DNA from 2 places in the Limosilactobacillus sp. C0001E2 genome. Region 2 is predicted to be linked to the other one. Evidence: predicted binding sites of a transcription regulator. Region 2 holds the regulator's gene; the other holds the start of a gene.
The links. The regulator CtsR, encoded in region 2, represses protease genes until heat stress. The targets are predictions, from matches to a motif close to TTGGTCAAAAAAGGTCAAANA.

Region 1 (16,120 bases), on a different contig from region 2:
ACTTTTTCCGGGTTTACACCAATGATGATGTGATTGGAGCTGAGTTTGGGGCCGCACTGAAGAACATTATCGCAATTGGTGCCGGTGCGCTCCAAGGCCTTGGTTATAAGGACAATGCCCGCGCTGCCTTGATTACACGGGGGCTCGCTGAAATCCGGCGGCTGGGAGTCGCCTTTGGTGCTAATCCATTTACCTTTATCGGGTTATCCGGAGTTGGTGATTTGGTGGTAACTGCAACCAGCAAAAATTCCCGTAACTGGCGGGCTGGTTACCAATTAGGTCAAGGTCGTAAATTAGAGGATGTAATTAGTCATATGGGAATGGTAATTGAAGGGGTCTACACAACCAAAGCAGCTTACGAATTAGCTCAAAAACGTCAGGTTAAGATGCCAATTACCGAAGCCTTGTATCACGTTCTCTACGAAGGGCAAAATATTGAAACTGCTATTACTGATCTCATGGACCGCGAGGTAACCTCAGAATTAGAGTAATTTTTTAATCTGTGGTAAAATGATTGCGGATACATTCTACTAATGGGAAGGATTTAGATTTATGAAACAAGTACGTAAGGCGATTATTCCCGCTGCTGGTTTAGGAACACGTTTTTTGCCAGCAACTAAGGCGTTAGCGAAGGAAATGTTGCCGATTGTAGACAAGCCAACGATTCAATTTATCGTGGAAGAAGCACGGAAGTCAGGGATTGAAGACATCGTGGTCGTTGATGGCAAAAACAAGCGTTCAATCGAAGACCACTTTGATTCTAATCCTGAATTGGAAGATAACCTCCGGGCTAAGCACAAGGACGAAATGTTGAAGCTGGTTGAAGAAACCACAGATATCAACATTTACTTCATTCGTCAGTCGCACCCGCGGGGCCTTGGTGATGCGGTTTTAACCGCCCGTGATTTCATTGGTGATGAACCATTTGTTGTAATGTTAGGTGACGATCTGAATAACATTAATAACAATGGGAATGCTTTAACCAAGGAATTAATTGATAGCTACCACCAAACTGGTGCTTCGACGTTAGCCGTAATGCGTGTTCCACACGAAGATACTGCTAAGTATGGGGTGATCAATCCAAGTGCTGAAGTTGAAAAGGGGCTCTACAATGTCACGAACTTTGTGGAAAAACCTGATCCAAAGGATGCTCCAAGTGATTTAGCAATCATTGGTCGGTATGTCTTTACGCCAGAAATTTTTGATGTTTTGGCAAAGACGAAGCCTGGTAAGGGTGGCGAAATTCAATTAACGGATGCCATTAATACTTTGAACAAGACTCAACGGGTGTTCGCACATGAGTATACTGGTGATCGCTATGATGTGGGTAATAAATTTGGCTGGATTCAAACTAACATTGAATATGGCTTACAACACCCACAAACGAAAGATGAACTTCGTGAATATATTAAGAATCTTGGCGCTAAACTAAGTGCAGAAGATCAAAAGAAAACTAAATAGTTAGCTTAAGAACATAAATAGGGTTGCAGAGTTTGGCTTGACCAAATCTTGCAACCCTATTTATGTCACAGCCTCTTTACTTATTTTAGATCACGGGATATAATGATTTTGACTTATAAAAAGTAAGTAAAGTAATAGACATGATTACTTAAATCAAGTAGAATGGGTTTAACAATAGAACGGAGGAATCAAAGATGACGGAAGAAAAGCAATTCAATTATGATGTCATTATTATTGGTGCTGGTCCAGCCGGAATGACGACGGCGTTATATGCCTCACGGGCAAACTTATCTGTTTTAATGCTGGATCGGGGGATTTATGGCGGTAATTTGAACAATACTGCCACAATCGAAAACTATACTGGTTTTCCTTCGGTCCAAGGGCCCGACCTTGCTAAGCAAATGTATGATGGGGCAACTCAATTTGGGGCTAAGTACGCATACGGAACGGTTGAAAAGGTGGAGCTCGATGGCAATTTAAAGAAAATTACCACCGATATGGGTGAAACCTATACTGCTAAGGCACTAGTAATTGCCAGTGGTTCTGAGCAAAAGAAGCTCGGGGTTGCTGGTGAACAAGAGTATGGTGGGAAAGGTGTTTCCTACTGCGCAGTTTGTGATGGTGCCTTTTTCAAGGGTAAGCATCTAGTTGTAGTTGGGGGTGGTGATTCTGCCGTCGAAGAAGGGATGTACCTCACTCAATTTGCGGATAAGGTTTCCGTACTGGTTCGTAAAGACCATCTGCGGGCAGCTGCGGTCGCTCAAGATAAGGCCAAAAAGAATGATAAGATGGAATTCATCTTCAATACTAGTGTGACGGCGATCGAAGGTGATGACCAAAAAGTTACCGAAGTAAAGACGCATAATAACGCCACTGGTGAAGATAGTGAGATGCAAGCGGATGGGGTCTTTATTTACGTTGGAAACGTACCAATGACAAACCCGTTTGCGGATTTTGGGATTCTAGATGATCAGGGATGGGTTATTACCGATGACCATATGGCAACGAAGGTTCCTGGTATCTTTGCCGTTGGTGATGTCCGGGAGACGTTGCTTCGCCAAATTGCCACTGCTGTTGGTGATGGTGCGCTCGCTGGCCAAGAAGTGTTTAAGTACGTTGATAATTTAAAGTAAAATTAAAGAGCGGCCGATGTGGTCGCTTTTTTTGAGGAATGAAAGCATGTTGAAATATTTAATCAGTGATATGGATCACACTCTTTTACACAACGATGGACGGTTAGATCAGGCAACGATTTCTGCAGTTCACCAGACGGCAATTAAGTTATGCTTAGCATCGGCGCGTAACCCGTATTCGATGGTTGAATTTATTAATCAATTAGGGTTAACTGGTCCGCAATTAGCAATGAATGGTGCAATAATTTTTCAAGTGCAGGCTGGGAAAGTGCGTGTTTTACGCGAGTGTGCTATCTCACGAGGCTTAGCAAAGCAGCTTGCGATTGAATTACAGTCTTTTTATCCAGCAGTTGACTTTACCTGGATTACGAGGGATCACTGGTATATTCCTAAAATGACTCCGGCAATGCGGGAGGAAATGAAGTATTCTGGAATTCAGCCGGTTATTGGTCGGCAACTGCGGGACACTGCTGCACCGGATCAAATTGTGCTGATTATTAAAGATCAACAATTGTTTAGTAAGGTTCAGCACCACTTGCAACAACGGTTTACTGATCTTTCTATTCACAGTTCAGGTGATGGTTACCTGACCATCAATGCTGCCGGGGTAAATAAGGGAAACTTGGTGCAATACTTGATAGATCATGGCATCCAGCGGAGTGAGATTGCTGGGGGCGGTGATGATCAGAATGATTTGCCACTGTTGCAGGTGGTTGGCCACTCGCTTGCAGTTGCCAATGCTATTCCAGAGGCCAAAACGGAGGTTACTGAAGTGATTAATAGTAATGAAGAAGATGGGATTGCGCAATTTCTGAATCAATTTATAGACTAAATTCAGGAAATTAATGATATTGAAAGCAAGTATTGGTAAAATGGTGATGATGAAAAATCTTGAGATTGGAGATGCTTTGTAGTGAGTTGGAAAGAAACCTATGAAGAATGGTTAAATCAACCAAAGATGGCCCCAGCCTTAAAGGCGGAGTTGAAAGCCATGAAGGATGATCAGGAGATTGAAGATGCTTTTTATGGTCCACTATCATTCGGAACTGCTGGAATGCGGGGATTAATGGGCCCAGGAATCAACCGGATGAATATTTATACGGTTCGCCAGGCCACAGAAGGTCTCGCAGTTTTAATGGATTCATTGGGTGATGATATTAAGAAGCGTGGGGTTTCAATCAGTTATGACTCACGGCACCATTCTCGGGAATTTGCCCATGACTGTGCACGGGTGTTAGGTGCGCATGGAATTCAGACATATATTTATGATAATGTTCGTCCAACTCCGGAGTTATCCTTTGCGGTTCGGTACAACCATTCATATGCTGGTATTATGATCACCGCCAGCCATAACCCAAAGGAATATAACGGGTACAAGATTTACGGTGAAGATGGTGGACAGATGCCGCCAAAAGAATCTGATATGATGACCGGCTACATCCGGCAGATTAAGGATATTTTTGACATCCAATTGGCAGATGAACAAGATATGCTGAACAGTGGCTTAGAAGTAGTAATGGGCGAGGATGTTGATCACGCCTACCTTGAACATGCTAAAGCGGTTACCATCAATAAGGACCTGGCTAAGAAGTATGGTCAGGATATGAAGTTTGTTTTTTCACCATTGTGTGGAACTGGACGGATGTTAGGTGAACGGGCATTACGGCAAGCTGGTTTTACGAACTTTACAATCGAACCAACTGAAGCACAACCAAATGGTGATTTTCCTGGTTTGGAACACCCTAATCCGGAATTTCCAGAAGCTTTTGTTCGTTCAATTAAATTAGGTAAGCAAATCGACGCGGATGTTTTGATTGCAACAGATCCTGATGCAGACCGGCTCGGTTGTGCCGTGCGGCAACCAGATGGTGAATACCAACTGTTAACGGGGAACCAGATTGCTTCCGTAATGTTAAATTACATTCTGGAAGCTCACCGTCAGGCTGGAACGTTACCGAAGAATGCGGCAGCAGTCAAGTCAATTGTTTCCACTAACTTTGCGGCTAAGATTGCAGAGAGTTATGGTGTACAAATGATTAACGTACTGACTGGTTTTAAGTGGATTGCTGACCAAATTCACCAATATGAAACCGGCAAGGCTGATCATACCTTCATGTTTGGTTTTGAAGAAAGTTACGGTTACCTTATTAAGCCATTTGTCCGGGATAAGGACGCCATCCAATCATTGACACTTCTTGCTGAAATTGCCGCTTACTACAAGAGCCGTGGCATGACAATGTATGATGGGGTTCAAGAATTATTCCAAAAGTACGGTTACTTCAAAGAAAAGACAATTGCTAATACCTACGCTGGTGTTGAAGGCCCAGCAAAGATTAAGAGTCTGATGAAGAAGTTCCGTGAAGAAGCCCCAACTGATTTTGCGGGTCATCAAGTGGTATTAACAGAAGACTTCGCCAACAACACCAAGAAGACTGCTGATGGACAAGTTAGTGAATTAGGCATTCCAGAATCAAATGTATTGTGCTATGTCTTAGATGATGAAACTTGGATTGCTATTCGGCCATCAGGAACTGAACCGAAATTGAAGTTCTACATTGGTACTAGTGCCGATACGGATGATGCAGCTGCACAAAAGCTGACGGAATTCGAAAAGGCTTTGCAAGAATTTGCTGAAGCTTAAATGAAATTAAGGGATTGACGCGATACCGTGGCAATCCTTTTTTGAAAGGAGCGATTGCTGATGGGCATGCATGAATATTTAAAAAGTCTTAGTGATTTAGAAATGATTAATCGGGCCCCTGGTTATTTTAAATTTGAACAACATAACGTGGCTGCGCACTCATTTAAAGTGACACAAGCTGCCCAAATGTTAGGGGATATTGAAGAACAAGCAGGTAATAAAATTGATTGGCGTTCTTTATATGAAAAAGCACTCAATCATGATTACACTGAACGGTTCATTGGTGATATTAAAACGCCGGTTAAGTATGCAACCCACGAACTACGGAAGATGTTAGCCCGCGTGGATACATCATTGACCGAAAACTTTATTAAAAAAGAAATCCCACAAGAATTTCAGGAAGCGTATGAACGGCGGTTCGCTGAAGGCAAGGATGATACTTTGGAAGGAAAGATTTTATCAGTTGCGGATAAGATCGATTTGATGTATGAATCATTTGGTGAAATTCAAAAGGGTAATCCAGAGCCAGTCTATATGGATATTTATAAGTCTAGTTTAACGGCTATTATGAAATTTCGGGAAATGGCGAGTGTCCAATATTTCTTGAAAAAGATTTTGCCTGAGTTGTTAAAGGATAATGCAGATGCTAATGTGAAAAATCAGCTAGCAATTGCTACCACCCAGATTATTCAACAGTAGCTTAATTGGAGCGTGAAGATGAAGTCATTAATGATTTCAGTCACGCCCTTTTTTATCCTTTTCCGCGAATGGATGTTCGTGTTAAAATTAGACTAGTTACTTACGGAAAATGAGGAGGAATGGTTATGATTTACCGTCAGGCAGATAAAATGTTTGACTTGGTCTCTGATTATCAGCCGACTGGTGACCAGCCAGAGGCTATTGCACAACTAACCAAGGGAATTAAAGATGGCGATAAGGCCCAAATTTTATTAGGAGCAACGGGGACGGGGAAGACATTTACCATTTCTAATGTCATTGCGAATGTGAATAAACCTACGCTGATTCTTTCACATAATAAAACGTTGGCTGGCCAGCTGTATGGAGAAATGAAGAAATTTTTCCCGCACAATGCAGTTGAATACTTTGTTTCTTACTATGACTATTACCAACCAGAGGCCTACGTTCCTTCCAGTGATACGTATATTGAAAAGGATGCTTCAATCAATGATGAAATTGACCAATTGCGGCACTCAGCAACCAGTTCTTTACTGGAACGGAATGATGTGATCGTGGTTGCTTCAGTTTCCAGTATCTTTGGTTTGGGTTCGCCAGCTGAATACCAGAATCACGTGATTTCGTTAAGAATTGGTCAGGAAATCTCGCGTGACAGGCTTCTGCGTGAATTGGTTAATATCCAATTTGATCGTAATGATATTGACTTCCAACGAGGACGTTTCCGGGTTCGTGGCGATGTAGTTGAGATTTTTCCAGCGTCACGGGAAGAAAAAGCACTCCGGGTGGAATTCTTTGGTGATGAAATTGATCGAATCCGGGAAGTGGATGCCTTGACTGGTGAAGTATTAGGCGATCGAGAACATGTCTCCATTTTCCCGGCTACCCACTTTTTAACCACCGAAGAGACTATGAAGGTGGCTTTGCCGGAAATTGAAGCCGACATGAAAAAACAGGTTGAACAATTTACGAAGGAAGGTAAGTTGCTCGAGGCAGAACGGATTCAGCAACGCACGACTTATGATATTGAAATGATGCGGGAAATGGGTTATACCAACGGAATTGAAAATTATTCTCGTTATATGGACCGCCGGAAACCGGGAGAACCGCCATTTACATTATTAGATTTCTTTCCGAAGGATTTCTTATTAGTAGTGGATGAATCACACCAAACGATGCCCCAAGTACGGGGAATGTATAATGGTGATCGTGCACGGAAGAAACAGTTAATCGACTACGGATTTCGGTTACCGAGTGCACTGGATAATCGTCCCTTAAAGCTGGACGAGTTTGAACAACATGTCAATCAGGTGATCTACATGTCAGCTACTCCTGGGCCTTATGAAGAAGCCCAAACTGATCATGTGGTTCAACAAATTATTCGACCAACTGGATTGTTGGATCCAACAATTGAAGTCCGGCCAGTCATGGGTCAGATTGATGATCTAGTAGGTGAAATTAACAAGCGGATTGAAAAACATGAGCGGGTCCTAATTACGACGCTGACCAAGAAAATGTCAGAAGACCTTAGTGATTACTTGAAAGATCTTGGCTTAAAAGTTAAGTACTTACATAGTGATATTAAAACACTAGAGCGAACGCAGATTATTCGTGATTTACGGCTTGGCAAATTTGACGTTCTAGTCGGAATTAACCTATTGCGGGAAGGTCTAGATATTCCTGAAGTTTCCCTGGTTGCAATTCTTGATGCCGATAAGGAAGGCTTTTTGAGAAATGAACGATCACTAATTCAAACGATTGGTCGTGCCGCCCGGAATGAACACGGGGCGGTAATTATGTATGCCGATACGGTCACTGACTCCATGAAGGCGGCGATTGATGAAACGAAACGGCGGCGGACAATTCAAGAAAAGTACAATCAAGAGCACGGTATTACGCCGAAGACAATTATCAAACCAATTCAAGAAGCCATTTCAGCAGTTAAACCAGCTGAAGACCAAGATGATCAGCAAAGTGCAGAATTTACTGCCCAAGACTTTGCCAAACTATCGGCCAAGGAACAGCAACAAATGCTGGATGAATTGACGGAACAAATGCGCTCGGCAGCAAAGCGGTTAGACTTTGAACAAGCGGCCACTTTGCGTGATACGGTGATGGAATTGTCAGCTCAGCAAAAGGGTAAGCAGAAAATTAAGCAGGGAGGTAAGTAATTCGTGGCAAACGATAAAATAGTTATTCATGGGGCACGAGCCCACAATTTAAAGAATATTGATGTCACAATCCCCAAAAATAAATTAGTGGTTATCACTGGTCTTTCGGGGTCTGGAAAAAGTTCATTGGCTTTTGATACGTTGTATGCTGAAGGCCAACGGCGGTATGTGGAAAGTCTGTCGGCATATGCTCGTCAGTTTCTTGGTCAAATGGATAAACCGGATGTTGATTCAATTGATGGACTATCGCCGGCAATTTCAATTGATCAAAAAACAACTTCTCATAATCCACGCTCAACGGTGGGAACTGTTACTGAAATTAATGATTTTCTCCGTTTATTATGGGCACGGGTTGGTACTCCAATTTGTCCTAATGATCATATTCCAATTACCAGCCAGTCACCTGAACAGATGGTGAATCGCGTTTTAAAATTACCGGAACGGACGAAGTTACAAATTCTTTCCCCAATCGTACGTGATAAGAAAGGAACTCAAAAGAAAGTTCTAGATAAAATTAAACGGGAAGGGTTTGTTCGTGTTCAGGTTGATGGCGAAACTTATGATGTTGAAGAAGTTCCAGAGCTGGATAAAAATAAGCAGCATACGGTTAATGTTGTGGTTGACCGTATTATTGTTAAGGATGGTGTTCGTTCTCGGCTATTTGATTCCTTCGAGTCTGCATTACGCTTGAGCGATGGTTACGCAATTGCGGATGTGATTGGTGGGGAGTCAATCCCATTTTCTGAACAATATGCTTGCCCAATTTGTGGTTTTACGGTTGGTGAACTAGAACCGCGGCTCTTTTCTTTTAATGCACCAATTGGCGCCTGCCCAGTCTGTGAAGGATTAGGATCTAAATTGGAAGTTGACTTGGACTTAGTAGTGCCTGATCGTACTAAAACCTTACGTGAAGGGGCATTAGTTCCGTGGAATCCGATTTCTTCGCAATATTATCCATCAATGCTTGAACAATTCTGTACATCAGAGGGTATTGATATGGATAAGCCATTTAACAAGTTGACGAAGCGTCAGCGCGACAAAGTTTTATATGGAAATGGGGATAAAACATTTCATTTTCACTACGAAAATGATTTTGGTGGTGTCCGAGACGTTGATGTGCCATTTGAAGGAGTGATTAATAATGTTGCCCGGCGCTATAAGGAAACGAACTCTGATTTTACCCGTGAACAAATGCGGAAGTATATGGCAGAACTGCCGTGTCCAGCGTGCCATGGCTACCGTCTGAATGAACGGGCGTTAGCAGTTAAGATTGATGATCGGAACATTGGTGAGGTTTCTGATCTCCCAATTAGTAAGTCTTTGCCATTTTTCCAACAACTAAAATTAGATGACCAAAAGTCGGCAATTGCTAAACCGATTTTAAAAGAAATCATTGATCGGTTAACGTTTATGCAAAATGTCGGGGTTGAGTACTTAACGTTAAGCCGGGCGGCGCGCACCCTTTCTGGTGGGGAAGCACAGCGAATTCGGTTAGCAACTCAAATTGGCTCTAACCTTTCAGGTGTTATGTATGTTCTTGATGAACCATCAATCGGGCTTCATCAGCGCGATAATGACCGGTTGATTAATTCACTCAAAAAGATGCGGGATTTGGGGAATACACTAATTGTTGTCGAACACGATGAAGATACGATGCGGGCTGCGGACTACATTGTCGATATTGGGCCAGGTGCTGGTGAAAATGGTGGTCAGGTCATGGCAGCTGGAACTCCCAAGCAGGTAATGCGGAGTCGCAAATCCTTAACTGGGCAGTATTTATCGGGTAAAAAGATGATTTCGGTACCAGAAGAACGTCGGTCAGGAAATGGCAAGGCCATTACGGTGAAGGGAGCTGCTGAAAATAACCTGAAAGATATCGATGTTCGTTTCCCACTTGGTAAGTTTATTTGTGTTACGGGGGTTTCTGGTTCTGGGAAATCAACCCTTGTTAATCAAATTCTTAAACGGATTTTGGCACAAAAACTGAATCATAACTCTGCCAAACCAGGTCGTTACCGTTCTATCAGTGGAGTTAATAATATCGAGAAGATCATCGATATTGATCAATCACCAATTGGACGGACACCACGGAGTAATCCGGCAACGTATACTGGGGTTTTCGATGATATTCGGGCGCTATTCGCCCAGACGAATGAAGCCAAGATGCGTGGTTACACAAAGGGTCGGTTCTCATTTAATGTTAAAGGCGGTCGATGTGAAGCTTGCCACGGTGATGGAATTTTAAAGATTGAGATGAATTTCTTACCAGATGTTTATGTTCCGTGTGAGGTTTGCCATGGGACCCGTTATAATTCAGAGACTTTGGAAGTTGAGTATAAGGGGAAGAATATTGCCCAGGTCTTAAATATGACCGTGAATGAAGCACTTGATTTCTTCAGCGCCATCCCGAAAATTCGTCGGAAGTTGCAAACCATTCAAGACGTTGGCTTGGGTTATGTTCACCTGGGCCAGCCGGCAACAACTTTATCTGGTGGGGAAGCTCAACGGATGAAACTGGCGAGTGAATTACACCGGCAGTCTAACGGTAATAGTTTCTACATCTTGGATGAACCAACGACGGGACTCCATATGGATGATATCAAGCGATTGTTAGCTGTTTTACAACGGTTGGTTGACGCCGGAAATACAGTTCTAGTGATTGAACACGATCTGGATGTAGTTAAATCGGCTGATTGGCTGATTGACTTAGGCCCTGAAGGGGGCGACGCTGGTGGTTATGTCGTAGCGACTGGAACTCCAGAAGAAGTAGCTAATGTGAAAGAGAGTTATACTGGTCAATATTTGAAACCGATGTTAAAATGTGACCGTGAATGGGCTGCAAAACGACAACAAAAATAATAATAAAAAAGTCTAGGATAAGGGAATCATCCTAGACTTTTTTACTGGGTTACAGAAATGACACGCCCGGTATGTTACAATAGAAAGTGATTTTATTAAAGGAGGCATTTCAATGTCCCAAAAGTTAGAAGCCGTGATTATTACCGGAATGAGCGGTGCGGGGAAAACGGTAGCGGTTCAACTCTTTGAAGATTTGCGCTACTTTGTAATTGATAATATGATCCCGACATTAGCTGAGAAATTTGTTGATGTTATTAAGCAATCTGCTGATTTTCCAAAAATGGCGATGGTGATGGATACTCGGGCAAAGGGCTTTTATGATCAGGTATTACCGGTCATTCAGCAGCTTCGTCAACGTCATGATATAAGTGTGAAGGTTTTGTTTTTAGATGCGGGGAATGCAGAACTAGTCGCACGGTATAAGGAAACTCGTCGGGCGCACCCGTTAGCTAAACAGGACGGCGTGTTAGCCGGAATTGAACGAGAACGAAAGCTGCTCGGTGAATTAGCATCACAATCAGATGTTAAAATTGATACTACTAATTTAACGCCGCGGAACTTACGAACTCGCTTAACAGAAATCTTTAATAATGGTCAGGGGACCGATTTCTATGTTGATGTAATGTCCTTCGGCTTTAAGTATGGGCTGCCGTTGGATGCGGACATTGTGATGGACGTGCGGTTTTTACCTAACCCGTTTTACGTTCCAGCTTTGAAACATTTAACCGGTAACGATCCAGCGGTTCAAGAATATGTCATGCAAAGTCCGGAAGCCCAAAATTTCTATCAACATCTTTATTCGCTGATTACCACAGCACTACCTGGTTATATTAAAGAAGGTAAGACCAGTTTAACGATTGCGATTGGGTGTACTGGGGGGCAACATCGGTCTGTAACAATTGCTAACCAGCTGGCAGCGGACCTACGAAAGCAAGACTATGTAGTGAATGCACATCACCGTGATGTGGATAAGGCACATTAAGGAGGAGCATGATGTTTCATAAACCTAAAATTGTAATTATTGGTGGCGGAACCGGCCTCCCTGTTATTTTACGTGGCTTACGGGACCAAAATGTGGATGTAACAGCGATCGTAACGGTCGCCGATGATGGTGGTTCTTCGGGAATTTTACGGAATTATATTAATGTTGTGCCACCTGGTGATATTCGAAATGCACTGGTAGCGCTATCTGAATTACCAACGATTGAAAAAGAAATCTTCCAATACCGTTTTAACAGTAAAGATAATTTTTTTGCCGGTCATGCACTTGGTAATCTAATTATTTCTGCGCTGGCGGAGATGAAGGGGAATATTTTTGATGCAGTGCAAGAATTATCTGATTTAATGCGGATTAATGGGCATATTTATCCCGTGGCGAATGAGCCGTTAACGTTGAATGCTGAATTTACTGATGGTAGTAAGTTAGTGGGTGAGTCAGAAATTACTGCTGCTCATAAACAGATTCAACGGGTTTGGGTAACGGACTCAGATGAACCAGCAGCACCAATGGCGGTCAAACAGGTGATTGATGCCATTATGGATTCCGATCAGATTGTGCTGGGCCCTGGAAGCTTATTTACTAGTATTTTACCGAACCTCATGATTAGTAATGTTGGTGAGGCAGTGAAAAAGACGAAGGCGGAAGTTGTTTATATTTGTAATATTATGACCCAGAAGGGTGAGACGGATCATTTTACGGATGCTGATCATGTCCGGGTATTGAACCGCCACCTCGGTGAGCAGTTTATTGATACGGTATTAGTAAATGTTCAACCGGTGCCGAAGGATTACATTAATTTTCAGGAATGGAATGAGATTTCGCAGCCCGTTACGCATGATTTTGCTGGATTACGGGATCAGGGCTGTCGGGTAATTTCAGCTAATTTCTTGCGATTACGTGATAATGGGGCGTTCCATGATCGGGATAAGGTAGTAAGCGAATTGCTTAACCGGCTCCACGATGTTCATGCTGATTGAGAAAGGGTGATTAGATGTCATATGCAAGTCAGGTCAAAAAAGAATTAACTGGCTTAACGGTGCATAAGGATAACGCACAGGCTGAATTAATGGCCTTAATCAGAATGAATGGGGCGCTAGGAATTGCTAATCAGCAGATGGTACTAAGTGTCCAGACAGAGAGTCCGGCAATTGCCCGGCGAATTTATTCGTTGTTAAAAGATTTCTATAATGTTGAATCAGAAATCGTGGTGCGACGAAAAATGAAATTGAAAAAGAATAATACCTATGTTGTCCGTCTGCGGTATCACGTGAAAGGATTATTAACGGAATTGGGGATTTTAGACGGCTTCCATATTATGGAGCGGGTCCCAGTTCAGCTTCTGAAAAATGATTTGATGATTCAGTCTTACCTAAGGGGAGCTTTTTTGGCAGGCGGTTCAGTTAATAATCCTGAAACTTCCCGCTACCACTTGGAAATTTATTCCTTGTATGAAGAGCATAACGAGATGATTGCCGAAATGATCAATCATTTTCAATTGAACGCGCGTACAACTGCCCGACGGAGCGGGTATATTGTCTATTTGAAAGAAGCAGAAAAGATTGCTGACTTTTTACAATTAATTGGGGCGACCAATAGCATGTTAGAGTTCGAAAACATTCGAATCGTGCGTGACATGCGCAATTCCGTGAATCGGCTTGTTAATTGTGAAAATGCCAATATGGATAAGGTGGCCAATGCGGCTAATAAGCAGGTCGCAAACATTCAATTTATTGATCAGCATGTCGGTTTGAACAACATTCCAGAGAAATTACGGGAAATTGCTATGACACGGTTGGCCCATCCAGAAGTGAGTTTAAAGGAGCTCGGGGAGTTAGTTCCTGGTGGGCCAATATCTAAATCAGGGGTTAATCACCGATTAAGAAAGTTGAATGCTTACGCGGATAAGATAAAAAGTGGCCAATAAAAAAGGTGTTGCGATAATTCGCAACACCTTTTTGAGTTAGTAGCCTTAGTTTGCCTTTGGCTTGTTTTCCATGATGCCATCCAGTAAACCATAATCAACCGCCTCTTGAGCAGTTAAGTAGTGGTCCCGTTCAGTATCTTGGTTAATCTTTTCGATTGGTTGACCGGAATTTTCTGCTAGAATTTCGTTAATCATCTTACGAGTCTTCAAAATTTCTGTTGCAGCAATTTCAATTTCGGTTTGTTGACCTTGTGCACCACCAGAAGGTTGGTGAATTAACACTTGGGAGTGTGGTAAACCAAACCGCTTGCCCTTAGCACCGGATGAAACGAGGACACTTGCCATTGAAGCAGCCATCCCAATAACGATGGTTTGGACATCTGCCTTAATGAAGTTCATCGTATCATAAATTGCCATTCCGGACGTAACAACACCACCAGGTGAATTAATGTATAAGTAAATATCTTTGGTTGAATCTTGCGCGTCTAAGAAAAGAAGTTGCGCAACGATTGAATTTGCCATGTCGTCTTCAATGGGACCAGAAAGCATAATGATCCGATCCTTGAGAAGCCGTGAATAAATATCATAAGCACGTTCACCACGTGATGATTGTTCAATCACAGTTGGAACTAAATTCATATTAAGTGGCCTCCTTTTAGCACTTATTAGCGTTAATTGCTAACGTATGATTGTATTTTACCCTATAGGTCAAGAAAGGTCAAATAAAATTACTGATGAAAAAAGAGGTTGAATTTTATTCATCCTCTCAAGTACTATTTTAAGTTTTCTGCAATTAGGTCCAGTTCTAAATCAGCACATTCGTTATCTAATTGATCTCGATCTTGATCTGGTTTAATTTCAAACATTTTGAATTGTAAGTCTTGCTTGGACATAATAATCCTCCATCTTAGTTTGGTGTTTGAATTGGTTAATTAAGTTAAACACCGTGATCTTTTAACAGTTTCCATATTATCTTAAATTGGTATAGTTATCAAGAAGTTTATCATTACAGTTTTGATAAACGTTTGCATAAAATGGTCTAACTTTAAGGAGTGGTTAAAAATTACAGGTTCTGGATGGAAAGGTTGCGCTTTTTGCAGCATTTAGTTATAATCGGAATGTTGATTATTAACGATAATATATTAAAGGAGGCATATTGACATGCGTAAAGCACATCCACATGGCGTACAAGGCCGTCGTCCAGTTGCTCCTAAGTACAAGCGGGCATTAAAGGAAAAGAAGATTGAAGAAATTCGTAAGTGGGCTAAAGAAAAGCCAGCTGACGAAAAGTAATCAGTTTAATTATTAAATTATGAGCAGGAATCATTTGATTCCTGCTTTTTTTGTGACTTCAATCAAACGTTTTTTATCGGATGATATCACTTGCAACGCTGGTTTAACAATGATGATATTCCTAGCTAGATAGGATTGTTGACTGACCATTGACTACTTATTGATAATTTGATATATTTTTAGCGATTTAGGAGGTTAATTTTTAGGGAGGATTAAAATGAAAAAATGTCAACGTTGTGGCCAGTCAATGGCGGAACGCTTACTAGTTTGCCCACATTGTGGTCAACCAGTTCCTGGAGCATTAGAAAATGACCATTCTAGTAGTCAACTGGAATCTTCAGAACAAGTGCCAGAACAATCCGCGGAGAAAATTGAAGCTGTCGTACCAAATGTTGGGAATAGTGTTCATTCCCATTCTGTAGATTCAGGAAGTTTTGGTTGGGCCATACTTGGCTTCTTCATTCCATTAGTAGGGTTGATTTTATTTTTAGTGTGGAGAAAAGAACGACCGATGAATGCAAATTCTGCGGGAATTGGTGCCTTGATCAGCGTTGTAGCTAATTTAGTATTTTTCGTATCGTTAACGATTATTGTAATTCTAGCGAGTTAGATTTGGGAGGATTTAGTTATGAAGCGAGTTTGGTACCATAATAAGGTTTACTGGATTTCAATTGTGGCAGTGTTGGCGGTTCTAATCGCACTTGTTGATGTGGCAACTTATCATGGAATCCATAAGTTGCAAGCGGCAGGAGAAAGCACGGGACTAGTGGTTAATCACCATGATGATCACGCTGCAAGAGTCAAGGGGAAGATTAAACTGACGTATGATTCATACCAATATACCGATCAAAAGACTTATCATTTAAACCGGGACGTTAATTCTTGGGATCATGCTAATATTAAGATTAATAGTGTGACAATTTATAAATTGGCTAAAGATTATCA
Region 2 (16,120 bases):
AATCTGCATTTTCACCACTATCGAAAGTGATCATTAATGCGGTAATGGTAACCACAATTGCTTGTAAAACGACAATCCGCATTGGGACGCCACGCTTGTTTGGTTTAGCAAAATACTTTGGCATGTATCCTTGACGAGCAGCAACAAATAAGCCTTGATTTGGACCAGCCAACCAATTACTTAATTCGCCAATAATGCCACAAGCGAGAAGGACGCCGACGATTTTACCAAGCAAATCACCAGGCAAGCCAATTGATGAAAGAAGATGTCCATAGGTGTAGACAAAGCCTGTACTATTTTGAATATCAGCTTTTGGCACTGTCATTGCAATGGAAAACGCACCAATTACGAAGTACATCATGGTGTCCATTCTGACAGTGATGTGAATCCATTGGTAGAACATTGCAGTCCAACCAGATTTTTCTCCAAGGGTACCTTTGACCCAGGTAAAAATACCGCCATCACCCCAACCATCAATTGAAGCCATTTCCCCAGTTTCTTGAGTAATTGGTAAAAACCAGAGAATGCCGGCGATAAGTAACCAGAATAATGAGGTTGCTCCGGCTTTGCCAAATGGGGCGAATTCGTCAACTGAGATCACAACAGAACATGACATGGCAAAGAGCTTGAGACCAGTTAACTGGTTATATTGCTTTGTACTATTATCTAATGTTTTGTCGTGGCTGAAATGCGGTCCGCTATGCGGACCAATAGCTGGAACATCAGCCATTATCACCATCTCCCACTAGAATTAAACACTAATGGTTTTCCCATTAGTAAAGGTGAAAACAAATCTTTTACTGTGTAAATCAAAACTGTCTTGAAAGGACCTTTCACCTTCAATTATTGACAAAAAACGTTAAATGTCACTATACATAATCTAAAATATGTCCATAAATCTAAACTTTTTCAAGCTGTAATGTCTAATATCTTAATTTTGTTAAGGAATATAGGCAGCTAACGAAGAAAAATAAAATATGATTAATTAATCACGACAGTAGATATTTTCACTTATAAAATCAATGTAACCGGTTACTTCCAATGGGTTCGACTTTTTTTGCAGAAATGAAATTAAGCATTATATGTAAAATAATTTTACAAAAAAGAAAAGTGTAAATTTAACATGAAACAACTATCGCTGCTTTATTTAAGTAAGTGAAAATGGTAACAAAAATTATTTGTTTTGGTTTTAACGTTCATGTCAAGCGTGGTCTGAAGTCAGGGGCGATTCTTAACTAATGGTCCATAATAATTTACAAAGAATGTTCAATATTTCACTTTATTTTTGCCGAAATTCTGCTATGATAATAGACGTAAACGATTTCAAACAAGGAAAAAGGAGATTTTTGCACTATGAAAGCTGCTGTTATTAATGATCCAGTAGACGGTTACGTTACTGTTAAAGATGTTCAATTACGTGATTTGAAGCCCGGCGAAGCATTAGTCGACATGGAATACTGTGGACTTTGCCACACTGACCTTCACTGTGCTGCTGGTGACTTCGGTAAGAAGCCTGGTCGGATTATTGGACATGAAGGGGTTGGTCGTGTATCAAAGGTCGCTCCTGGTGTTACAAGCCTTAAAGTTGGTGATCGGGTTTCAATCGCTTGGTTCTTCAAGGGCTGTGGCCATTGTGAATATTGTTTGACTGGTCGTGAAACTCTTTGTCGGAACGTTTTGAACGCTGGATACACTGCTGATGGTGCGATGGCTGAACAATGTATTGTTCCTGCTGATTACGCTGTTAAGGTTCCAGAAGGACTTGATCCAGTTGAAGCTACTTCATTAACTTGTGCTGGTGTTACTATGTACAAGGCTTTGAAGGTTGCCGACATTAAGCCTGGTCAATGGGTATCAATTGTTGGTGCCGGTGGTTTAGGTAACCTCGGAATTCAATTTGCCCACAACGTTTTTGGTGCACATGTAATTGCCGTTGATGGTAACCCTGACAAACTGAAGGCTGCTAAAGAAAATGGTGCTGAAATCTGCATTAACCGTCATGACAATAATGTTGATGAACAAATTCAAGAAAAGGTTGGCGGGGTTCATGCAGCTGTTGTTACTGCTGTTACCACTGCTGCCTTTGACCAAGCAGTTAACTCACTTCGTCCAGATGGTAAGCTAGTTGCCGTTGCCCTTCCACAAGGTGATATGAAACTAAATATTGCCAAGACTGTTCTTGATGGAATCATCGTTGCTGGTTCATTGGTTGGTACTCGTCAAGACTTAGCTGAATGTTTCCAATTTGGTGCCGAAGGTAAGGTTCACCCAATTGTTAAGACTCGGAAGCTTTCAGAAATTAACGACATGATTCAAGAATTGAAGGACAATAAAGTTGTTGGTCGGAACGTTGTTGACTTTGTTCACAACAAGGACTAATATTTAAAACAATTTAAAAACAGTTCGCAATGATAGATTGCGGGCTGTTTTTGTTGTCTTAAATATGACTCAATGATGAATTGGAATTGCTCTTTCATTGAAAAAGCTGTGTCTGTTATAATGTTATTAAGATTAAGGTCAATATTAGTCAGAGATGGGGATGAGAAAATGGAAGAGAAAAGTATCTCAGATATTATTGAGAAGTATTTAAAATCGATTTTAGCAGATGATGAAAAAGTAGAAATTCGTCGTTCTGAGATTGCTAATCATTTTGACGTTGTTCCATCGCAGATTAATTACGTCATCAAAACACGCTTTACATTGCAAAATGGTTATTTAGTACAAAGTAAGCGGGGTGGCGGTGGTTATATCCGGATTGAACGGGTTAATCTGATTGATGATGTTGATGTACTAGATATGCTCATCAATACAATTGGCCAATCGCTAACGGAAAATGATGCGTTTACGATTGTTCAAACATTGTATGCAGAAAAGGTTATCTCACGGCGAGAGGGTGACTTAATGTTAGCGGCGCTCTCAAAAGACACCCTTGGTGTAACTGCACGGCAAAATGCAGATCGACTGCGTGCTCGGGTGCTTATCGCTTTTTTAAATCGTCTTCGTTATGAAAGTTAACTGAAAGGAGAACGCTTATGGCAGATTATTTGTATACTCCTAATGCACAATCAGCTTTGAATATTGCTCAAGAACAGGCGCGTTACTTCAAACATCAAGCAGTTGGGACCGAACACCTATTACTGGCGTTGAGTTTAGAAAAGAATGGGGTTGCTGCAAATTTATTACGGCAGTTAAATGTTACAACGGATGATCTTCGGGAAGAAATTGAACGTTTTACAGGCTATGGAACGATGACTAATATGACTGCCGATAGCTATTTGCCATACTCTCCTAAAATGCGAGAGGTGCTCTCGGTAGCTGGCCAGTTAGCTCAACAGTTAGGCACTAACCAAATTGGAACCGAGCATTTGATGTTAGCCTTGCTCGGCGACAGTAATATTTTATCTTCGCGGATTTTAAATAGCCTGAACGTAGATGTTCCGCAAGCTCGCCGGACTCTTCTACGTCGGTTAGGGGTTAATAATGCTAAACAACGGTTTAATAATCAACCAAATAGTTCTCAAAGAAATGGCCGTAAGACTCCAACCCTCGATAAACTGGCACGTGATTTGACTAAAATGGCCCGTGATGAAGATCCGGATCCGGTGGTAGGCCGTGATCGTGAAATTAAGCGGGTCGTCCAAATTTTAAGTCGCCGGACTAAAAACAACCCAGTCTTAGTTGGTGAACCGGGTGTTGGCAAGACGGCGATTGTTGAAGGGCTGGCGCAGTTAATTGTTAAAGAAGAAGTTCCAGCTAATTTAATTGGTAGTCGACTAATGATGTTAGATATGGGGTCATTAGTTGCAGAAACTAAATATCGTGGTGAATTTGAAGATCGTCTAAAGAAAATCATTAATGAAATTTACCAGGACGGTAATGTGATCCTATTTATTGATGAATTACACACACTAGTTGGTGCTGGTGGTGCTGAAGGCGCGATTGATGCTTCTAATATTTTAAAGCCGGCGTTAGCACGTGGTGAATTGCAGTTAATTGGTGCGACAACATTAGATGAGTATCAAAAGCACATAGAATCTGATTCAGCACTTGAACGCCGCTTCGCAACTGTCACGGTCGACGAACCGACAAAAAAGGCTTCAGTGGAGATCTTACGGGGGATTCGGCCAAAATATGAAAAGTATCACCATCTAAAGATTACTGATCAGGCCTTAGAGGCGGCGGTAACATTGTCGGATCGGTATATTACTAACCGTTTTCTTCCAGATAAGGCAATTGACTTAATGGATGAAGCGGCTGCAATGAAACGGATTGATGGTCAAGGGCGAAATACTGCGTTTGCTAAGCAAATTCGTCAGCTGGATGAGTTACGTGATCAAAAAGAATTGGCAATCGAACAACAAGACTTTGATCAGGCGGCAAAATTGCGACAGCAAGAACTAAAACTAAAGGATAAGGTTGATCGTGAGCGGGATCACCGGCAAAAAATGGAAGCTCAAGATGAGTATTCACTACAAATTGACGATAATGATATTGCACAGGTGGTTTCAGAGTGGACGGGTGTGCCACTAACACAATTGAAGAAAAAAGAAAGCGATCGACTGGTGCACTTAGAAAAAGGACTTCATCAACGGGTGATTGGCCAAGATGAAGCCGTAACAGCTTTAGCACGGGCTATTCGTCGAGCACGGAGCGGGTTGAAGGATTCTCACCGACCAATTGGTTCGTTCATGTTCCTAGGCCCAACTGGTGTTGGTAAGACGGAACTAGCTAAGGCGTTAGCAGAAGAAATGTTTGGTTCGGAAGACAACATGATTCGTATCGACATGTCAGAATACCAAGAACGGTACAGTGCTAGTCGGTTAGTTGGAGCTGCTCCGGGATATGTTGGTTATGAAGAAGGTGGCCAATTAACGGAGAAAGTTCGGCAACATCCATATTCTGTCGTGCTGCTGGATGAGGTCGAGAAAGCAAATGTTGATATTTTTAATTTACTATTGCAAGTGTTAGATGATGGTTTCTTGACTGATTCGAAGGGTCGTAAAGTCGATTTTAGAAATACGATTTTAATTATGACTTCTAATTTAGGAGCTACCCAGCTTCGAGATGAAAAGACAGTTGGTTTTGGTGCTAAGGATCTTCAAGATAACTATGCAGCGATGGAAGCAGCTATTCAGGAACAGCTAAAGTTACATTTCCGGCCTGAATTTTTGAACCGGATTGATGAAACGATTGTTTTCCATTCTTTGACAAAGAATGATCTCCATCAAATTGTCAAATTACTATTAAAGGATTTAACCCAGCGGGTGGCAGAGCAAAATGTCACATTGAAATTTACTCCCGCCGCAATTAATCTGATAGCCCAAGATGGTTATAATCCAGAGTATGGTGCTCGACCACTACGTCGTTCCATTCAAACATTAGTAGAAGATCCACTTAGCTTAGCATTGCTTTCTGTTGAAATTGAGAATGCTGCTACGGTCACGGTGGGTGCTCGTCAAGGAAAACTAACTTTTACTAGTCAAAAAGCTGGTAGGAAACATCCGTTGGCTGTTCAATGATAAAGAACAGTAGATTTGATTAGGAAATAAAGTTCGCGAAAATTTATTGAAAAAATGAGTAAATAATGTACAATTATTTTGGCAAACTAAAATAGTTGGTATTTGGTTAAACTGAATATGAGAAAGGCTCGTTTGAAATATGAGAAGATCTGAACAATTAGCAAAAACCAGGACAGCAATTATGAAGACGGCAACTAAGTTGTTCTTGAATAATGGCTTTGGGGGGACGTCCACCCGTGATATTGCTAAAGAAATCGGAATTACCCAGCCCGCTTTATATCACCACTTTAACGATAAGGAAGTACTCTTTTTAGATGTAATGACTAGTCATGGAAGTCGGGTTCGTCAAGAAGTAAATAAGGTGATGCGGGAAAGCGAACTAAAAGGTGAAGAACGTTTATGGGAGTTAGCTAAGACCCTGTTGCGTCTGCATCCAAAAGATATCTATGAACAGTGGCAAAGCGCGGGGGATTTGCTTAGCCAAAGTTCAAAGCGAAAATTAAATGTAATTTTTATGATTGATTACATTGAGCCAGTTTCTGAATTCTTTAAGCAACCTGACATCAAGATGCGACCAGATGTGTTGCCGAAAGAAGCTGCGGAGCTATTTATTGCTAGTCTTAGTCCAATGTTTAATTCATTTCAAAAGTTTGGTGGCCGTTCTATTACGCAAGAACAACGTAACCGGATTATTTTAGATATCTTTATGAACGGATTGAATCAGCGTTAAGAAATCACGTTCAGATAAAAGAGGTTAGTTAATGAGCTAACCTCTTTTTTAGTGTCGCAACGGTTGACTTAGTCAGAAAAAACGATTATACTTTGAAAGTATTTAACTGTAAGTTCAACGGTTGTGATGATCTATTGTCCATTGCAATCCTTATAAATCCCAAAGGTAGTTGCCAGCTGCTTTTGGATTTTTTTTGCCCAAAAGTTGCATTTTATCCAAAATGTAATCAAAATGTAATATTTCGCAAGTTGAACTTACCCAACAAATTAGAGAGGTGAATACTTTGGCCGGACATTTAGTAAAATACGGTAAACACCGTACCAGTCGTAGTTATTCTCGGATTAAGGAAGTTCTTGATCTACCGAACCTGATTGAGATCCAAACTAATTCATATAATTGGTTTATGGATAAGGGTATCCGGGAAATGTTTAATGACATTATGCCAATCGATGATTTCCAAGGGAAACTTTCTTTGGAATTCGTTGATTATCAACTTATGGAACCTAAGTATACAGTTGATGAAGCACGTGAACATGACGCTAACTATTCAGCACCACTCCACGTCACATTACGCTTAACCAACCACGAAACTGGTGAAATTAAGTCACAAGATGTGTTCTTTGGTGATTTCCCACTAATGACTGATCAAGGGACTTTCATTATTAATGGTGCAGAACGGGTAATTGTTTCTCAATTAGTTCGTTCACCAGGGGTCTATTATAATGAAGAAACTGACAAGAATGGTCGGCCAAGTTATGGTGCCAACTTCATTCCTAACCGTGGTGCATGGTTGGAATACGAAACGGATGCTAAGGGAATTTCATATGTGCGGATTGACCGGACACGGAAATTACCATTAACAGAGTTAGTTCGTGCGCTGGGCTTTGGTTCAGATGATGAAATCATTGAAATGCTTGGTGGTAATTCTGACTCACTGAGCGCAACTCTGGATAAGGATGTTCATAAAGATGCTGAAGACTCCCGTGTTGAAGAAGCATTGAAAGATATTTATGAACGGTTACGTCCAGGTGAACCGAAGACTGCGGATTCTGCACGGAGTCTTTTGACCGCGCGTTTCTTTGATCCAAAGCGCTATGATATGGCACCAGTTGGACGTTACAAGACAAATAAGAAGCTTAAGATGAAGTATCGTTTGTTGGGACAAACCTTGGCTGAAACCTTGGCTGACCCAGAAACTGGTGAAATTTTAGCTAATAAGGGCGATGTAGTTACTAAAGAAGTCCTTAAAAAGTTAGAACCAGCTCTTGAAAGCGATGACTTTAAGATGGTGACGTACACACCTTCCGATGAAGCTGTAGTAACTGCACCAGTTAAGCTCCAAAAGATTCTGGTCTATTCTAAGAAGGACCCAGAACGAGTTGTGCCAATCGTTTCCAACGGCCATATTCCATTGGAACTCAAGCACATTCAACCGGCTGATATTATTGCTTCAGTAAACTACTTCTTTAATCTCCCAGAAGGAATTGGTTCAACTGATGATATTGACCACTTAGGTAACCGGCGGATTCGTTCTGTTGGTGAATTATTACAAAACCAATTCCGCATTGGTTTGGCACGGATGGAACGGGTTGTTCGTGAACGGATGTCAATCCAAGATATCAATACGGTTACTCCACAACAATTAATTAACATTCGTCCAGTTGTAGCTTCCATCAAGGAATTCTTTGGTTCATCTCAACTTTCACAATTCATGGACCAAACTAACCCACTGGGAGAATTGACTCATAAGCGGCGTCTTTCTGCCCTTGGACCTGGTGGTTTAACTCGTGATCGTGCTGGATATGAAGTTCGGGACGTTCACTATACGCACTATGGTCGGATGTGTCCAATCGAAACTCCTGAAGGACCAAACATTGGATTGATCAACAGTTTATCATCTTACGCACGAGTAAATAAGTATGGCTTTATTGAAACGCCTTACCGGCGGGTTTCTTGGGAAACTCATAAAGTTACGGATAAGATTGACTACTTAACAGCGGATGAAGAAGATAACTACATCATTGCGCAAGCTAACACTAAGCTAAATGATGATGGTTCATTTGCCGAAGATGAAATTATGTGTCGTGATAAAGATGACTATATTTCAACTACCGCTGAAAACGTTGATTACATGGACGTTTCTCCTAAACAAGTAGTTTCTGTTGCTTCTGCATGTATTCCATTCTTGGAAAACGATGACTCTAACCGTGCGTTGATGGGGGCCAACATGCAGCGGCAAGCTGTTCCGCTTATTAATCCTCATGCTCCTCTGATTGGAACGGGGATTGAATATAAGGCTGCTCATGACTCTGGGGTTGCCTTAATTGCTAAGTACTCTGGAACTGTTGAATATGTTGATGCACGTGAAATTCGTGTTCGTCGTGATGATGACACTCTTGATACTTACAAACTAATGAAATTCCGTCGTTCAAATGGTGGTAAGAACTATAACCAACGTCCAATTGTTACAGTTGGTGAACATGTAGATGCTGACGATATTTTGGCTGATGGTCCATCAATGGAACAAGGTGAATTGGCATTAGGACAAAATCCACTGATTGCATTCATGACTTGGCAAGGTTATAACTTCGAAGATGCCATCGCAATTTCTGAACGATTAGTGAAGGATGATGTTTATACATCAATTCATATCGAATCTTACGAATCAGAAGCTCGTGAAACTAAGCTAGGACCCGAAGAAATGACTCGCGAAATTCCAAATGTTGGTGCTGATGCATTAAAGAATTTGGATGAAAATGGTGTCGTTCGGGTTGGTGCTGAAGTTCATGATGGTGACATCTTGGTTGGTAAGGTAACACCAAAAGGGGTTACTGAATTATCAGCAGAAGAGCGTTTACTGCATGCGATCTTTGGTGAAAAGTCTCGTGAAGTACGTGATACTTCACTTCGGGTTCCTCATGGTGGTGGCGGAATTATCCAAGACGTTAAAGTCTTCACTCGTGAAAACGGGGATGAACTGTCACCTGGTGTAAACAAGATGGTCCGGGTCTACATTGCCCAAAAGCGGAAGATCCAGGTCGGGGATAAGATGTCCGGTCGGCATGGTAACAAAGGGACGGTTTCGATCGTTGTTCCTGAAGAGGACATGCCATACATGCCAGATGGAACACCAATCGATATCATGTTAAGCCCAATGGGTGTGCCATCACGAATGAACATTGGTCAGGTTATCGAATTACACTTGGGGATGGCAGCCCGTGAATTAGGGATTCACATTGCTACTCCAGTCTTCGATGGGGCCACTGATCAAGACGTTTGGGATGCTGTTAAGGAAGCCGGTTTGCCATCAGATGGGAAGACAATCCTTTATGATGGACGGACTGGTGAACCATTTGAACAACGAGTTGCCGTTGGTGTTATGCACTATCTGAAATTAGCTCACATGGTTGATGATAAGATCCACGCACGTTCAATTGGACCTTACTCATTAGTTACCCAACAACCACTTGGTGGTAAAGCCCAATTTGGGGGCCAGCGGTTCGGTGAAATGGAAGTTTGGGCCCTTGAAGCATATGGTGCATCTTACACCTTGCAAGAAATCTTGACTTACAAGTCAGATGACGTTGTTGGACGGGTTAATACTTATGATGCCATTATTAATGGTGATCAGATTCCAAAACCAGGTGTTCCAGAATCATTCCGGGTATTGGTTAAGGAACTTCAATCTCTTGGTTTGGACATGAAAGTGCTCGACAATAACCATGAAGAAGTACAACTTAAAAACATGGACGAAGATGTGATTGATGTTCGTAAATCAGCGCAACACGCCCAACAAAAACAACAAGAAACGGCAAATGCTGATCAATCAACGTCAGCTGAACCAAATGAAGCTAAGCAAGACTAAAAAAGGAGGACAGCCCTTTGATTGACGTCAATAATTTTGAAAGTATGCAGATCGGGTTGGCTTCACCTAACAAGATTCGTAGTTGGTCATACGGTGAAGTAAAGAAGCCAGAAACGATTAACTACCGGACTTTGAAGCCTGAAAAAGAAGGTCTGTTTGACGAACGAATCTTTGGTCCAACCAAAGATTATGAATGTGCTTGTGGTAAGTACAAGCGAGTTCGTTTTAAGGGATTAGTGTGTGACCGTTGTGGAGTTGAAGTTACTAGTTCTAAAGTTCGCCGTGAACGGATGGGACACATTGAATTAGCTGCTCCAGTATCACATATCTGGTATTTCAAGGGGATTCCATCACGGATGGGTCTCGTTTTGGACATGAGTCCACGGGCTTTGGAAGAAGTAATTTACTTTGCATCTTATGTTGTTCTGGACCCAGGTGACACTCCTTTAGAAAAGAAACAACTTTTGACGGAAGCAGAGTATCGTGATAAGAAGGCCGAATATGGTGACCGTTTCACCGCAGAAATGGGTGCAGAAGCGGTTCAGAAGCTCTTGAAGGATGTTGATCTTCAAAAAAAAGCTGACGAATTAAAGGCTGAATTGAAGGATGCAACCGGTCAAAAGCGGACACGAGCAGTTCGGCGTCTAGATATTTTGGAAGCATTCATTAAGTCTGGCAACAAGCCTGAATGGATGGTAATGGATGTTATTCCAGTTATGCCACCTGATTTACGGCCGATGGTTCAGCTAGAAGGTGGACGTTTTGCTACCTCTGATCTGAACGATTTATACCGGCGGGTTATTAACCGTAACAATCGTTTGAAGCGTTTATTAGAGTTAAATGCACCAGGTATCATTGTTCAAAATGAAAAGCGGATGCTCCAAGAAGCGGTCGATGCATTAATTGATAATGGTCGTCGTGGGCGTCCAGTTGCCGGACCAGGTAATCGTCCACTGAAATCTCTTTCACACTTGCTAAAGGGTAAGCAAGGACGTTTCCGTCAAAACTTGCTTGGTAAGCGGGTTGACTACTCTGGACGTTCAGTTATCGATGTTGGTCCATCATTAAAGATGAATCAAATGGGACTGCCAATTCCAATGGCGCTAGAACTATTTAAGCCATTTATCATGCACGAATTAACTAAACGTAACTTAGTTAATAACGTTAAGGCAGCCAAGCGTATGATTGATAAGCGTGATGATAAGGTATTTGATGTTCTGGAAGATGTTATTAAGGAACACCCAGTTCTTTTGAACCGGGCACCTACATTGCACCGTTTGGGTATCCAAGCCTTTGAACCAATTTTGGTTTCTGGTAAGTCCATGCGGTTACACCCATTAGTATGTACAGCCTACAATGCGGACTTTGATGGTGACCAAATGGCCATCCACGTTCCGCTTTCTGATGAAGCACGAGCCGAAGCTCGTTTGTTAATGTTAGCTGCCCATCATATTCTATCTCCTCGTGATGGGGAACCAATTGTGGCGCCTTCACAAGATATGGTTATTGGTAACTACTACATGACCACTGAAGATAAGGGTCGTGAAGGTGAAGGAATGATCTTCAAGGATGCTGATGAAGCAGAAATGGCTTATCGGAACGGTTATGTTGCATTACAAACTCGTGTTGGGGTGCAAGTGGCTGCTTACCCTGAAAAGCCATTTACGGATGATCAACGTAATAAGATCATGGTAACAAGTGTTGGTAAGCTGATTTTCAACAAGATCTTGCCAAAAGATTACACTTACATTAATGAACCAACTGATGATAACTTACAAAATGGGGTTCCTGATAAGTACTTCTTGGATAAAGGTGAAGACATTCATGATTACCTTGAAAATGCTCCACTTGTTCCACCATTCAAGAAGGGCTTCCTTTCAGATATCATTGCGGAAATCTACAAGATTTACAAAGTGACGGAAACATCTGAATTCCTAGATCGAATTAAGGATCTTGGTTATTATGAATCAACCATTTCTGGGTTAACGGTTGGGGTTGCCGATATTACCGACTTAAAGGAAAAGCCTGAAATTATTGAAAAAGCTCATAAGCAGGTTGCCTTAATTACTAAGCAATTCCGTCGTGGTTTAATCACTGATAATGAACGTTATGAACGGGTTATTGGTGTTTGGAACGACGCTAAGGATGAAGTTCAAGAAAAACTGATTGAGCATATGGATATCCATAACCCAATTAACATGATGTCCGACTCTGGGGCACGTGGTAACATTTCTAACTTTACTCAGCTTGCTGGGATGCGTGGACTGATGGCTTCACCATCTGGTAAGATCATGGAATTGCCAATTCTTTCTAACTTCCGTGAAGGATTGTCAGTGCTGGAAATGTTTATTTCCTCCCACGGTGCTCGTAAAGGGATGACTGATACGGCGCTGAAGACTGCCAACTCTGGTTACTTGACCCGGCGGTTAGTTGACGTTGCCCAAGACGTTATTGTACGAGAAGAAGATTGTGGAACTGACCGTGGCTTGGACGTTTCTGCAATTACCAATGGTAATGAAATGATTGAACCATTGTATGACCGAATCTTAGGTCGTTACACCATGAAGTCAGTCTTTGATCCTTCAACGGGTGAACGGATTGTTGGTAAGAATGTGCTGATTGATGAAGCAATGGCTCAAAAGATTGTTGATGCCGGGGTTAAGACGGTTACGATTCGTTCCGCCTTCACTTGTAACACTGAACACGGGGTTTGTGAACGGTGTTATGGTCGGAATGCCGCAACTGGTGACAAGGTTGAAGCAGGGGAAGCAATTGGTACAGTTGCTGCCCAATCAATTGGTGAACCTGGTACTCAATTGACTCTTCGGAACTTCCACACTGGTGGGGTTGCCGGAAATGAAGATATTACTCAGGGGCTTCCTCGTGTGCAAGAAATTGTTGAAGCGCGGAATCCAAAAGGTAAAGCAACGATTTCTGAAGTTACCGGTGAAGTTGAATCAATTGAAGAAAACCCAGCTGAACAAACTAAGGACATTACTGTTAAGGGTGAAAATGATACGCGGACTTACACTCTGCCAATCACGGCTCGTTTGCGTGTTGCTGAAGGCGACTTTATTCATCGTGGGGCTGCCCTTAACGAAGGTTCAATTGATCCGAAGGAATTAATTCGGGTTCGTGATGTTCTTTCCACGGAAACATACTTGCTGGCCCAAGTTCAAGGTGTTTACCGGATGCAAGGGATTGATCTGTTAGATAAGCACGTTGAAATTATGATTCGTCAAATGATGCGTAAGGTTCGGGTCATGGATCCTGGTGATACTGATGTTCTTCCAGGCGAATTAATGGATATTAGTCAATTCCGTGATGCTAACTACAAGACATTAATTTCAGGTGGCATTCCAGCAACTGCCCGTCCGGTAATTCTTGGGATCACGAAAGCCGCACTTGAAACGAACAGTTTCTTATCTGCGGCGTCCTTCCAAGAAACGACGCGGGTTCTTACCGATGCTGCTATTCGTGGCAAGGAAGATCCACTTGTCGGTCTGAAGGAAAATGTTATTATTGGTAAGATTATTCCGGCTGGTACAGGTATGAGTGCTTACCGAAACATCAAGCCAAAGGAAGTTAGTGTTGGAGCAACTGCCGATAGTGCAGTGACTACAATGCCAAATGGTTCTATCCGTGAAATGGAAGAGCAAATGAAAGAAAATGACAATCAGTAATTTTCTTTAAATATCGATAAGACGTGAGTCAAGATGGCTCACGTCTTATTTTTTGCTTGTGTTTTCCTTAATAAAAGTGCTAATGTTATAAAGTTAATAGTGGGAGGAGATCAATTGGAAAAATATCAGATTGAAATTCCAAAATCAGCGGTGAAACAGCTAGAATTAGATGGAACAGAGTATTCAATGCGGCTAGAGCATAATTCGATTTTGGTCCGGCCGGCCAATGTTGCTGATTTAATTCCGCAGATTCATTTTTGGTGGTATGGAAGCTTAGCATTTTTATCTGCCGCTTGTTTTTTATTTTATATGCTTAATCAGCATTATCATGTGGTGCCTTTGAGCGGAAATTATTCAATTGCTACGGCATCGATTTTGCTAAATGCGATCTGTGGCACATTAGTATTTGCGATTACATTCATTATGCAGAAAATTCGGGGTACCGGGCCTGCCCGGTCCTTTTCTTGGCGAAGTTTACCCCCACTAATTGTTGCATGTTCAATGATTATTGTATTTATTATGCAGGCCGTATATTGGTTATTTGGCGAACTTTTTAAGGGGCTAATGCTTGATATATATACATCGACAGTGTTGGTGTTTATTGCTGAAGCAGTCGTTAATTATTTAATGATTAACTTAGCAATGACGATTTCACCGGGGATCATTACTAATTTGATGACCATTATGATTGTTGGTGGTGTCGGTTTTTCAATGTTGACTAATTCAACCAAAAATTGGTGGCGCCATAATTTTAGCTTTTTGGGAACTAACCAGAATAATACTCACTTTTCGTTTAATATCACGTTAGTTTTTTCAGGATTATTATTGATAATTTTGATCGATTATCTTTTCGTTAATTTAAACCATAAATATCATGGGTGGAAAGTTAACACATTGCGTGGCTTATTGTACGCGCTTGGTGGTTGTATTGGTTGCATTGGTCTTTTTCCTAATAATCCACAGTTCCACGTATTTCATGATCGAATTGCAATGTGGCTTGTGTACTTATTATTAATTTTGATTGCTACCGTGCGTTGGATTCTACCAGAAGTAACCAAAGAGTTCTTAAAAGTTTCTTATATGATTGGTGGGGTAATTGCGGTTGACTACATTGTCTTCGAAGCCTTTACTTATTTGTCATTAACCGCTTTTGAATTGATTGCATTTATTTTGGCGTTTGCTTGGGTTTTGTTATTACTTCAATATATTGAAAACTTGGTTAATAATAACGTCCAGATTTTTCCCGTTACCATTAAAGTGGTCGATGCTCAATCTGAAAAATAGTTGTATTAATTTAACACGTCCTAAAGCAGGGCGTGTTTTTTTATAATGAGGCTTAAAAATAGTCCTAACCAAAGAAAGGGAAGAAGTGGGATCGGAGCATGGCGATAGAGTTTGGGATGAAAGATGGAAAAGAGACAAGCGAAAAGGACTGCCTGTGTAGAAATATATGGTCCACAACTTAAGGTGGTCATGATAATAAAATCAATATCACCATTACCAATTTGAGAGTAAAAATATCCCATCATCCAAAAAAGAGCGTAAAGGAGGACGGTGATATGACTAGGATTAATAACGTTTAAGTAATGAAGTAGCCAGATACTAAGTATCAAGTAACCATTAAATTCGTGGGTAAACCAATCCTGAGTACACGTAATAATCATGCATGAATCAACAATTAAAAAAATGATTAAATCTTGTATGGAAAAAATGGGGAACTCAGCCCAGAAAAATGCTCCAACCACCTCACATATAAACCAATAGTAATTAATCCGTTTTCCGCAGTAGTGACACTTACCAAGTTGAAGTAGGTAACCGATAAGTGGAATCAAATAGTACCAGCTAATTTTGTTTCGACAATGATCGCAAACGGAATAGGAACCTAAAGTAGAATTCAGATCGAAAATATTACGCCAGGTCCACGTCGTTAAAAATGAAGACCAGCAGGTACCAAATAATAGTAAAATGATAATCATGATGTCACCTCATTTTTAAATTACGAAAAAGGACCACTAATTCATGAAAAATCCTCGCGAATATCATTTGACAACGGGCACACCACATGTTAAATTAGTCAAGGTGCTTTTGTTAGCAGCGATTGTGTCTGTCGTTGGACAGACGAACGTCCGCGATAGCACAAATTAAATAACCATCCATTTTTTATAACCAAAAAAGAACCACCTGGATGTGTGGACTTAAATCAAAGAAAGGGGATTAATTATGCCTACAATTAATCAACTGGTTCGTAAGGGCCGGAAGAGCCACAAGGACAAGTCAAAATCACCTGCCTTGGGCTTTGTTTACAACAGTTTCAAGAAGGAAG

Region 1: clpP (ATP-dependent Clp endopeptidase proteolytic subunit ClpP) is a predicted target of CtsR. The motif match lies at 14,587-14,607, and genes of this name have one in related genera.

The regions. Positions count from the first base shown of each region.
Region 1 covers NZ_JBWPXC010000003.1:100,661-116,780, forward strand. The annotation lists gene AC1EKL_RS04205 (NAD(P)H-dependent glycerol-3-phosphate dehydrogenase) at 1-491, shown strand, start outside; gene galU (UTP--glucose-1-phosphate uridylyltransferase GalU) at 553-1,461, shown strand; gene trxB (thioredoxin-disulfide reductase) at 1,656-2,594, shown strand; gene AC1EKL_RS04220 (HAD family hydrolase) at 2,641-3,426, shown strand; gene AC1EKL_RS04225 (phospho-sugar mutase) at 3,508-5,235, shown strand; gene AC1EKL_RS04230 (YfbR-like 5'-deoxynucleotidase) at 5,296-5,934, shown strand; gene uvrB (excinuclease ABC subunit UvrB) at 6,060-8,099, shown strand; gene uvrA (excinuclease ABC subunit UvrA) at 8,103-10,958, shown strand; gene rapZ (RNase adapter RapZ) at 11,071-11,940, shown strand; gene AC1EKL_RS04250 (gluconeogenesis factor YvcK family protein) at 11,952-12,935, shown strand; gene whiA (DNA-binding protein WhiA) at 12,950-13,882, shown strand; gene clpP (ATP-dependent Clp endopeptidase proteolytic subunit ClpP) at 13,928-14,521, opposite strand; gene AC1EKL_RS04265 (hypothetical protein) at 15,044-15,175, shown strand; gene AC1EKL_RS04270 (zinc ribbon domain-containing protein) at 15,393-15,785, shown strand; gene AC1EKL_RS04275 (hypothetical protein) at 15,804-16,120, shown strand, end outside.
Region 2 covers NZ_JBWPXC010000002.1:192,486-208,605, forward strand. The annotation lists gene AC1EKL_RS03165 (amino acid permease) at 1-730, opposite strand, end outside; gene adhP (alcohol dehydrogenase AdhP) at 1,354-2,379, shown strand; gene AC1EKL_RS03175 (CtsR family transcriptional regulator) at 2,548-3,015, shown strand; gene AC1EKL_RS03180 (ATP-dependent Clp protease ATP-binding subunit) at 3,033-5,519, shown strand; gene AC1EKL_RS03185 (TetR/AcrR family transcriptional regulator) at 5,659-6,249, shown strand; gene rpoB (DNA-directed RNA polymerase subunit beta) at 6,524-10,114, shown strand; gene rpoC (DNA-directed RNA polymerase subunit beta') at 10,132-13,797, shown strand; gene AC1EKL_RS03200 (ABC transporter permease) at 13,912-15,081, shown strand; gene AC1EKL_RS03205 (prepilin peptidase) at 15,102-15,773, opposite strand; gene rpsL (30S ribosomal protein S12) at 16,018-16,120, shown strand, end outside.